Regions from separate parts of the Streptomyces sp. NPDC048018 genome, predicted to be linked through region 3. Evidence: riboswitches for the same ligand, from Rfam matches in the RefSeq annotation. Region 3 holds a riboswitch; each other region holds the start of a gene.

Region 1 (2,188 bases), on a different contig from region 3:
CGCCGTCCGCGCCTTCTACGACGCGCACGTACGGCCGGCCGCGGCCACCGCCGTGGTCGTCGGCGACCTCACCGGCGTCGAGCTCGACAAGGTGCTCGACGAGACCCTGGGCGGCTGGACGGGTGCCCCGGCGGCGCCGCGCCCGATGCCGCCCATCACCGCCGACGACACCGGCCGGGTCGTCATCGTGGACCGCCCGGGTGCCGTCCAGACGCAGCTGCTCATCGGCCGCGTCGGCGCCGACCGGCACGACCGTGTGTGGCCGGCCCAGGTGCTCGGCACGTACTGCCTCGGCGGCACCCTCACCTCCCGTCTGGACCGCGTCCTGCGCGAGGAGAAGGGCTACACCTACGGGGTGCGTGCCTTCGGCCAGGTGCTGCGCTCCGACGGCGAGGGCCACGGCGCCTCGATGCTCGCCATCAGCGGCTCCGTCGACACCCCCAACACCGGTCCGGCACTTGGCGACCTGTGGAAGGTGCTGCGCACGCTCGCCGCCGAGGGCCTGACGGACGCCGAGCGCGACGTCGCCGTGCAGAACCTCGTGGGCGTCGCCCCGCTCAAGTACGAGACGGCCGCCTCCGTCGCGGGCACCCTGGCCGACCAGGTCGAGCAGCACCTCCCGGACGACTTCCAGGCGCAGTTGTACGCGCGTCTCGCCGAGACGGGCACCGTGGAGGCGACCGCCGCGGTGGTCAACGCCTTCCCGGTGGACCGCCTCGTCACCGTCCTGGTCGGGGACGCTTCGCAGATCGAGGAGCCGGTGCGCGCCCTGGGCATCGGTGAAGTGAGGGTCGTCACCGGCTGACTGAGCCGCCGTCACGCACGGAGGAGGACCCCGGCGACCTGGTTCGCCGGGGTCCTCCCCTTTGTCCGTATTGATGGTTGCTGTTGCTGAATGACCTGTGGCATGCCTTACAAAAACGCGGCTCTGTTTGGTGATTGACAGAAGATCGGCCTAGCGTCGGTCCGGCTGTCCGGCCACATGCACGACGCCGCACCCGCGGCAACGGACAGTCATCGCCGAGTCCCCCTGAGGCGCGAGCCTGGGGAGCCGGGGACCCACACGCAGTCCCTGGGGTGAATCGGACGCCTTCGCGCCACGCGGAGGGGCCCGTAGGAGACCTTCCTGCTCCGAACCCGTCAGCTAACCCGGTAGGCGAGAGGGAAGGAAAGGATCAGCCACTACATGGCGTTCACCCGTGCCACCGGGAAGCATCGTGGTCCGAGCCGTCTGGCGCGCCGTGGCGCGGGCGTCGCCGGCGTGGCGACCATCGCCACCGCAGGCGTCATCGGCACCCTCGCCTCCCCGGCGCTCGCCGCCGACACGGAGCAGCCCTCCGTCGAGGACACCGGCCTCACCCAGGTGATCACCGAGGAGTCCCTCGCCCAGCGGGTCGACGCCCAGGCCGCCGCGCAGGAGAAGGAGGCCTACGAGGCCGCCGCCCGCGCCAGGGCCGCCGCCGAGGCGAAGCGCAAGGCCGAGGCCCGCGCCAAGGAGATCCGGGCCGCCAAGGAGCGCGCCGCCCGCGAGGCCGAGCGCAAGCGCCTGGCGTCCTTCCAGCTCCCCGTCTCCGGCTCCTACGTGAGCACCGGCTACAAGACCGGCGGCTCGCTCTGGTCCTCCGGCAGCCACACCGGCATCGACTTCCACGCCGCCTACGGCACCACGGTCGTCTCCGTCGGCTCCGGCACCGTCGTCGAGGCCGGCTGGGGCGGCGCGTACGGCAACAACATCGTGATCCGGATGAACGACGGCACGTACACGCAGTACGGGCACCTCTCCGCGATCCAGGTCTCCGTCGGCCAGAAGGTCACCCCGGGCGAGCGGATCGGCATCTCCGGCTCCTCCGGCAACTCCACCGGCCCGCACCTCCACTTCGAGGCCCGCACCGGCGCCGACTACGGCACGGACATCAACCCGCTCAGCTACCTCCGCTCCCGCGGCGTGGACGTCTGACGGTCGCCTCCCGCGCAAAAGCCCCGGCTCGCAGCGAGCCGGGGCTTTTTTGCGTCCCTTTCCATCGGGCGGCATCGGAAATTCCGGCGTCCTGCAATAGAGTCGCCGGACAGGCGCCGCTCGATCTGGATTCGCGCGGACAAAAGCGGAGGTCGGACATGCGCATTCCCGCGCACTCGGTATGCACGGCGATCCGGGACGACATCGTCTCCGGGGTGTACGCGCGGGGAG
Region 2 (2,188 bases), on a different contig from region 3:
CGCCGTGCAGCACACCTTCGGTCAGTCGCCCACCTTCACGGTCGACCTCCGCCTCGAACGCGACGAGCAGCTGCACATCGGCGTGACCGACAGCCATCCGCGCTGGCCCCGGCGCCTCCCGGCAGCCGTCCAGCAGGACAACGGGCGCGGCATGGTCATCATCCGCTGGCTCGCCGCGGAGGCGGGCGGCCGCCTCTCGGTCGAGCCGACGCCCGAGGGCGGCAAGACGGTCTGGATCCGACTGCCCTGGACGGCCGTGGCGCTGACGCCCCGGTAGAGCGGCTCCGGCCCGCCGCGGCGAGCCCGCTCCGCCCGGTCGGCGTCGCACCGGGCCCGTATGGGGCGACCGTACCGCCCGGCGGCCCGGTCGGCCATCCGACCGGCGCCGCCCTCCGCGGGGGCGGGGCCGACCGGTCTCCCGGGGCCGGCCCCGCGGAGGGCGGCGCCGTCCCCGCGACCCCGGGGACGGGGGGCGCGGGGCGGCCGGGGGACGGGCGCCGGGTGGGGCGGCCCGCGGCGCCCTCGCGTGGCGGCCCTTCGCGGGGCGCGGGACGGCGGGGTCCGCTGGTCAGCGGACGCGGCCGTACAGCACCTTCGACGTCCAGATCCGGTCGAGCTTCACCCAGGAGCCGGTCTTCGGGGAGTGCCAGATCTTGTTGTTACCCGCGTAGATTCCGACGTGGTAGACCCTTCCGCCGGAATGGAAGAAGACGAGGTCCCCCTTCTGGCGGCTGGACGCCGTGATGTGACGCGTCTTGTTGTACTGCTGCTGCGCGGTGCGGGGCAGTGTCTTGCCCGCCTTCTTGTACGAGTAGAGCGTGAGGCCCGAGCAGTCGAACCTGCTGGGCCCAGCGGCCCCGTACTTGTAAGGCGATCCCTTCTTCGAGGCGGCGATGCCCAGAGCCGTGTTGGCGTACGAGCTCGCGGCCTGGGCCTCCGGCGCCGCTCCTGGGGCGAGCAGCGTGCCGCCGACGGCGGCGAGGGTGAGAGCCGAGACGGCTCCGGCCCGGGACAGCAGGGACGGGACATGAATCTGCGCAGTCATGCGCAACCCTTCGTCAGCCGCCTGTGAAGGATGACCTGTCGGGTTCGGGCAGGCGAAGATGCCCGGCCGCGGCTGCGGCTTCACCCCGAGGGACGTCACCCTTGCGGGCACGTCCCGTGTTGCTCGGGTCCTCCACTCCTGCCGATCCACTCCTGTCGACCAGACGTCCGGGACAGCGGCAGGACTCGGCGTCCGCCCGGACCGCCCCGCCTCGGGTGGCGGGGGCTTGTCGTCGACAGGGATCTTGACTCACAGTCGGGTAGAAATCCGAGCTGAAACAGCGATATGTGAGGCTCCTCACGACTGATCCATTCGAGTGGACAGTCAGGTTTCGTGATCTTCGGAGGTTTGCCCGACGAGCCGTTCACCAGCGATGGAATGCCCGATTCCGCTAAATGTGTAGACCTGTTGCGCAACTCGCCTGAGCTCTATGTCGATTCGTCGACTACGCCGAACGGGGGAGCGATTCTGCGGCTCGTGTGCCCCGAGTGGACCTCGACACGACACGCCGCACTGTCAACTCGACGACTCTTCGGGGACGGTGACGCGCCCTGAGCGCCGCTCTCCGTCCAACACCCTTAGCGCACGCGCCAATGTGGCCGCGTGGACCTCGCTCTCGCCTCGCACATGCATGAGCGTCACGGCGTCCCGGAGTGCCGTCGCGCGCCCGACCAGGGCCTGAGCGGCCCTCAGGGCCCCATAGGTATGCGATGTCCTGGATGGATTGATCCTTCCGAGGAGGTCGACGACTTCGAGGTACGCGTCCACGAACTCACCCTCGGCGCGGGTCAGCGCGGGCAGCGGCGGCAACTCCGGGACCATCGGGTCTCACCTCTCGCCGACGGTGCCCGCGGACGAGCGACGGCTCTTCACCACGTGGTCCACCAGCCCGTACGTCACGGCCCCCGCCGCGTCGAGCACGGTGGTCCGGTCGATGTCGGCGTCGATCCGGTCGAGATCCTGCCCGGTGTGCTCCGCGAGCAGTCCGGCCACCAGCGCGCGCTGACGCAGCAATTCCCGCGCGTGGATGTCGAGATCGCTGGGCTGTCCGTGCAACGGCTCGTCGAGCGTGGGCTGCTGGAGGACGATCCTGGCCCCCGGCAGGGCGAGCCGGCGCCCCGGCGAGCCGGCCGTGAGCAGCAC
Region 3 (2,188 bases):
CTGGAGCGGGCCCTGGCCCGGGAGGGCACCCGGCGGGACGGTCTCGACGCCTTCGAGGGCTTCACGACCGCCGTGCTCGCCGAGATCCCGGGCGGCGACCGGGTCGTACGGGTGGTCAACCGCGGCCACCCCGAGCCGCTCCTGCTGCGCGAGGACGGCGGGGTCGAGCTGCTGCGGCCGAGCGATGCCGCGCTGCCGCTGGGGATGGGGGAGCTCGCCGCGTGGCCGGACCGGGCCGACGAGGCGTCCTATCCGCCGGGCTCGACGCTGCTGTTCTACACGGACGGGCTCTCGGAGGCGCGGGACGCGGACGGGGTCTTCTACGACCCGGGGGAGCGGCTCGCGGGGCGGCTCTTCCCGGGGCCGGAGGAACTGCTCGACGCGCTCGTGGCGGACGTGCGCCGGCACACCGGCGGGGGCGCGACGGACGACATGGCGCTGCTCGCGGTGAGCCGTCCGGCGGCCGGTCAGCCGGAGCGGCGGCGGACGATGCCGGTCGTGCCGGCGGGGGATCCGGGGGCTCGGTGACCGCTCGTAGTCGCAGGGTGTCCCTCCGATAACCATTGACGTAACGTCAGAAACGGGGCTCGTTACCGGCGCGTATCTGAGTGGAGCTCAAGTCGGGCGATTCCCTCCTAATTCAGTGAATGATCAAGAGGGACGGCTTGGAATCGAGTGGCCGGGTCTATTAACGTTCGATAACGCAGCGCGGTCGTCCCAGCCGCCGCAAGAGGCGGCACCGTGCGCACGCGCCGAATCCCGCAAGGGAACCGGGGAACCACCACTTGGGGTGAATCGGGCCCCACCGCACCCATGCGGCACGCCCGTAGGAGACCTTCCTGCTCCGAACCCGTCAGCTAACCCGGTAGGCGAAAGGAAGGAAAGGAGAGCGCCTCCGTGGCGTCCGACACCCCCGCTCCTCAAGCCCCCTTCGACTACTTCGACTCCGCCGGTGCGGCGGGCGCCGCGGGCGGCGAGGAATGGAACCCGACGGAGGACTCCCTGCGGGACCGCCGGTCCGGCGGACGGCACCGCGTCGTCAAGCAGCGCTCCAACTTCGCCCGCTCCTCCACCGTCCTCGGCGTCGGCGTCATCGCCGCTGTCGGTGCCGGCGGCCTGGCCACCGCCCAGCAGAAGCCCCCGGTCTCCATAGCCCTGCCGGACGTCGACCTGCCCGACGCCTCCGAGCTCCCCGGCGTCGGCGAGCTGATCGGCCACGACAAGAGCGACACGGGCGGCGCGGTCGGCAACACCACCCAGCCGCTCACCGCGCTCACCTACACCACCACCGACGCCACGGCCTCCGGCACCGGCGCACAGACCCGGACGCAGGCCGACGCCGGCGAGACCCTGCGCGCCCGCATCCTCCAGCAGGCCGAGCAGCAGCAGGCCGCCGCCGACGCCGCGGAGAAGGCGGCGGCGGAGAAGGAGGCCGCCGAGAAGGCCGCCGCGGAGGCCGCGGCCAAGGCGGACGCGGCGGAGAAGGCGGCCGCCGAGGCCGAGAAGAAGGCCGCCGAGGAGGCCGCGCGCAAGGCGGAGGCGGAGCGCCTGGCCAAGCTGGCCGCCGGCTTCTCGCTGCCCACCTCCTCCTACACGATCACCTCGACCTACGGCGAGGCCGGCTCGATGTGGTCCTCCGGCTACCACACCGGCCTGGACTTCGCTGCTCCCACCGGCACCCCGGTCAAGGCCGTCCACGGCGCCACCGTGAAGTCGGCCGGCTGGTCCGGCGCGTACGGCTACCGCATCGTCCTGGAGCTCGAGGACGGCACCGAGATCTGGTACTGCCATCTGTCCTCGATGACGGTCGGCGTCGGCCAGTCCGTCGGCACCGGCGAGACCATCGGCCGCGTCGGCGCCACCGGCAACGTCACCGGCCCGCACCTCCACCTGGAGGTCCACACCCCGTCCGGCGACGGCATCGACCCGGCGGGCTGGCTCCGCTCCAAGGGCCTGAGCATCTGACGTCCGTCCCCGCGGGACCCGTCCCGCGGGTCCCGGTGGCCAGGAATAGGCCCGACGGTGCGGACCGTTGACCACCCCATGACTTCTCTTCGCCGTCTTGGCCGTTCCGACCTGCACGTCTTCCCGCTCTCCCTCGGTGGCAACGTCTTCGGCTGGACCGCCGACGAGGCGCAGTCCTTCGCCGTCCTCGACGCCTACGCCGCCGCGGGCGGCAACTTCGTCG
Region 4 (2,188 bases), on a different contig from region 3:
ACTACGAGATCTTCCTGCTGTCCCGGGTGCGCGAGGCGTGGCTGCGCACCGGCGACGCCGAGGCGAGCGTCGCCCATGCCCTGGAGATCACCGCGAGGGTCATCACCTGCGCCGCGCTGATCATGGTGAGCGTCTTCGCCGCCTTCATCGTGTCCGACAACATCGTGATCAAGATGCTCGGCCTGGGCCTCGCGGTCAGCGTCCTCATCGACGCCACCATCGTCCGGCTGCTGCTCGTCCCCGCCGTGATGACCCTGCTGGGCGCCCGTGCCTGGTGGACCCCGCGCTGGCTGGACCGCATCCTCCCGCACCTCGACACCGAGGGGGAGGCGGCACTGCAGCAGGACGAGGAGCCGGGCCGCGAGCCGGCCCGGTGACCCGTAACGTACCCATTCGGACAAAGAGGTAGATGTCCCGCTATTGAGCTCCAATGCCGGAATGCTCAAGGAATTCCGGCATTGGAGCTTTTCTGTGCCCGAAGCGCGCAAAGGCGGGAGTGCGTGATGTGGGTCACGGCCTTTCCAGCCGGGAGAATCCTGTCGTGACGTCAGATCCGAGTCCCGGGGGAGTCGTTGGCGCGGTGATGGTGAAAGAGGGGGAATGATCCTTTCCCTTTCCCCGAATGATCCATTTGCTTTGATGAATTCCCGTCTTGTTTTCGCCGGAAGAATTCGCTTACGGTCACCCGGCAACCGGACGGAAACGCCGAATCCTGCCACCGCCCGGGTACCGCATACACGACCACTTCAGGCAGGAGCGGGGGACCCAGGTTCTCCGCCGCCCCCGGACTCCGGGAGCGGCTCGGGGTGAAGCCGTGCCTCAGGCACGGCCGGGCATCTCCTGCCCGAACCCGACAGCTCACCTCGCAGGCGGAGGAGAGGACCCCGCCATGCGTGGACACGCCAAGCACCGCCGTTCCAAGAAGTTCCCGCTCACCCGTGGCATCGCCGCCGTCGGCATCACCGGCAGCGCCGCCCTGGCCCTGCCGCTGGCCGGCGCGACGACCGCCGGGGCGGTCACTCCGCAGGCGGTACACACCGTCGCAGTCGAAAAGGCGACGGCCCGTGTCGCGCAGGTGACGAAGGCTCCCGGAACCGTGCGGTATTCGGTCGTCGCGGGTGACTCCCTTTCCAAGATCGCCCGGAAGTACGCGGTAAAGGGCGGCTGGAAGAAGGTCTACCAGGACAACCGGACCGCCGTCGGTGCCGACCCGGCCCTCATCCGCCCCGGCATGCGGCTGACCGTCGACGCGCGGGGCGCGGCCCTGTCGGGCGTGAAGCCCGCGGCGGCCCGGACCCCGGCGACGGCGAGCGCCGCGAGCGCGGGTGCCGTGGTACAGGCCGTGGCCCCGGCGAAGGCGACCTCGTACCCGGACAACCTCGACGGATGGATCCGTGAGGCGCTCGACATCATGGCCGCGAAGGGCATCCCCGGCAGCTACGACGGCATTCACCGCAACATCATGCGCGAGTCGTCGGGCAACCCGCTGGCCATCAACAACTGGGACTCCAACGCCGTCGCCGGCACCCCCTCCAAGGGTCTGCTGCAGGTGATCGACCCGACCTTCCAGGCCTACCACGTCGAGGGCACGGCCAACGACCCGTACGACCCGGTCGCCAACATCGCGGCGGCCTGCAACTACGCGGCCGACCGCTACGGCTCCATCGACAACGTCTTCGGCGCCTACTGACGCCCGCGGACGCGCGTGGACGTGCTCCCGCACCCGGCCGCCTCGGCCGGGTGCGGGAGCTCCGTCGTTCCGTTCTCAGTTCAGGGTGTCCGGGTCGGGGCCGGTGCGCAGCCCCCGGTCGAGCGTGGCGACGGCCGTCATCTCGTCCGCGGAGAGGGCGAAGTCGAACACGTCGATGTTCTCGCGGATGCGCGCCGGGGTGACGGACTTGGGGATCACGACGTTGCCGAGCTGGAGGTGCCAGCGCAGCACGACCTGGGCGGTGCTCCGGCCGTACCGGGCGGCGATCTCCCGCAGCGCCGGCTCCCTCAGGACCGCGCCCTGGGCGAGCGGGCTCCAGGCCTCGGTGACGATCGAGTGGCGGGCGTGCAGCTCGCGGAGCTCGCGCTGCTGCAGTCCGGGGTGGAGCTCGATCTGGTTGACGGCCGGGACGAGGTCGCTGTGGTCCAGGAGCCGGTTCAGGTGCGCGGGGCGGAAGTTGGAGACGCCCGCCGTGCG

What was found. A riboswitch is a leader RNA that binds a small molecule or an ion and turns the genes downstream of it on or off. The one in region 3 is predicted to bind cyclic di-AMP.
Region 1: another riboswitch for cyclic di-AMP. It lies ahead of ACGF1Z_RS26355 (M23 family metallopeptidase); the one in region 3 lies ahead of ACGF1Z_RS23250 (M23 family metallopeptidase).
Region 2: another riboswitch for cyclic di-AMP. It lies ahead of ACGF1Z_RS15215 (C40 family peptidase); the one in region 3 lies ahead of ACGF1Z_RS23250 (M23 family metallopeptidase).
Region 4: another riboswitch for cyclic di-AMP. It lies ahead of ACGF1Z_RS02600 (transglycosylase SLT domain-containing protein); the one in region 3 lies ahead of ACGF1Z_RS23250 (M23 family metallopeptidase).

What each region holds. Positions count from the first base shown of each region.
Region 1 covers NZ_JBIDBK010000007.1:118,790-120,977, forward strand. The annotation lists gene ACGF1Z_RS26350 (M16 family metallopeptidase) at 1-805, shown strand, start outside; cyclic di-AMP (ydaO/yuaA leader) riboswitch at 1,009-1,174, shown strand; gene ACGF1Z_RS26355 (M23 family metallopeptidase) at 1,187-1,957, shown strand; gene ACGF1Z_RS26360 (GntR family transcriptional regulator) at 2,116-2,188, shown strand, end outside.
Region 2 covers NZ_JBIDBK010000003.1:891,471-893,658, reverse strand. The annotation lists gene ACGF1Z_RS15220 (ATP-binding protein) at 1-277, shown strand, start outside; gene ACGF1Z_RS15215 (C40 family peptidase) at 569-1,045, opposite strand; cyclic di-AMP (ydaO/yuaA leader) riboswitch at 1,049-1,246, opposite strand; gene ACGF1Z_RS15210 (hypothetical protein) at 1,562-1,867, opposite strand; gene ACGF1Z_RS15205 (ATP-dependent Clp protease proteolytic subunit) at 1,874-2,188, opposite strand, start outside.
Region 3 covers NZ_JBIDBK010000005.1:712,453-714,640, forward strand. The annotation lists gene ACGF1Z_RS23245 (PP2C family protein-serine/threonine phosphatase) at 1-528, shown strand, start outside; cyclic di-AMP (ydaO/yuaA leader) riboswitch at 741-886, shown strand; gene ACGF1Z_RS23250 (M23 family metallopeptidase) at 898-1,965, shown strand; gene ACGF1Z_RS23255 (aldo/keto reductase) at 2,044-2,188, shown strand, end outside.
Region 4 covers NZ_JBIDBK010000001.1:569,423-571,610, reverse strand. The annotation lists gene ACGF1Z_RS02605 (MMPL family transporter) at 1-377, shown strand, start outside; cyclic di-AMP (ydaO/yuaA leader) riboswitch at 729-885, shown strand; gene ACGF1Z_RS02600 (transglycosylase SLT domain-containing protein) at 890-1,690, shown strand; gene ACGF1Z_RS02595 (aldo/keto reductase) at 1,766-2,188, opposite strand, start outside.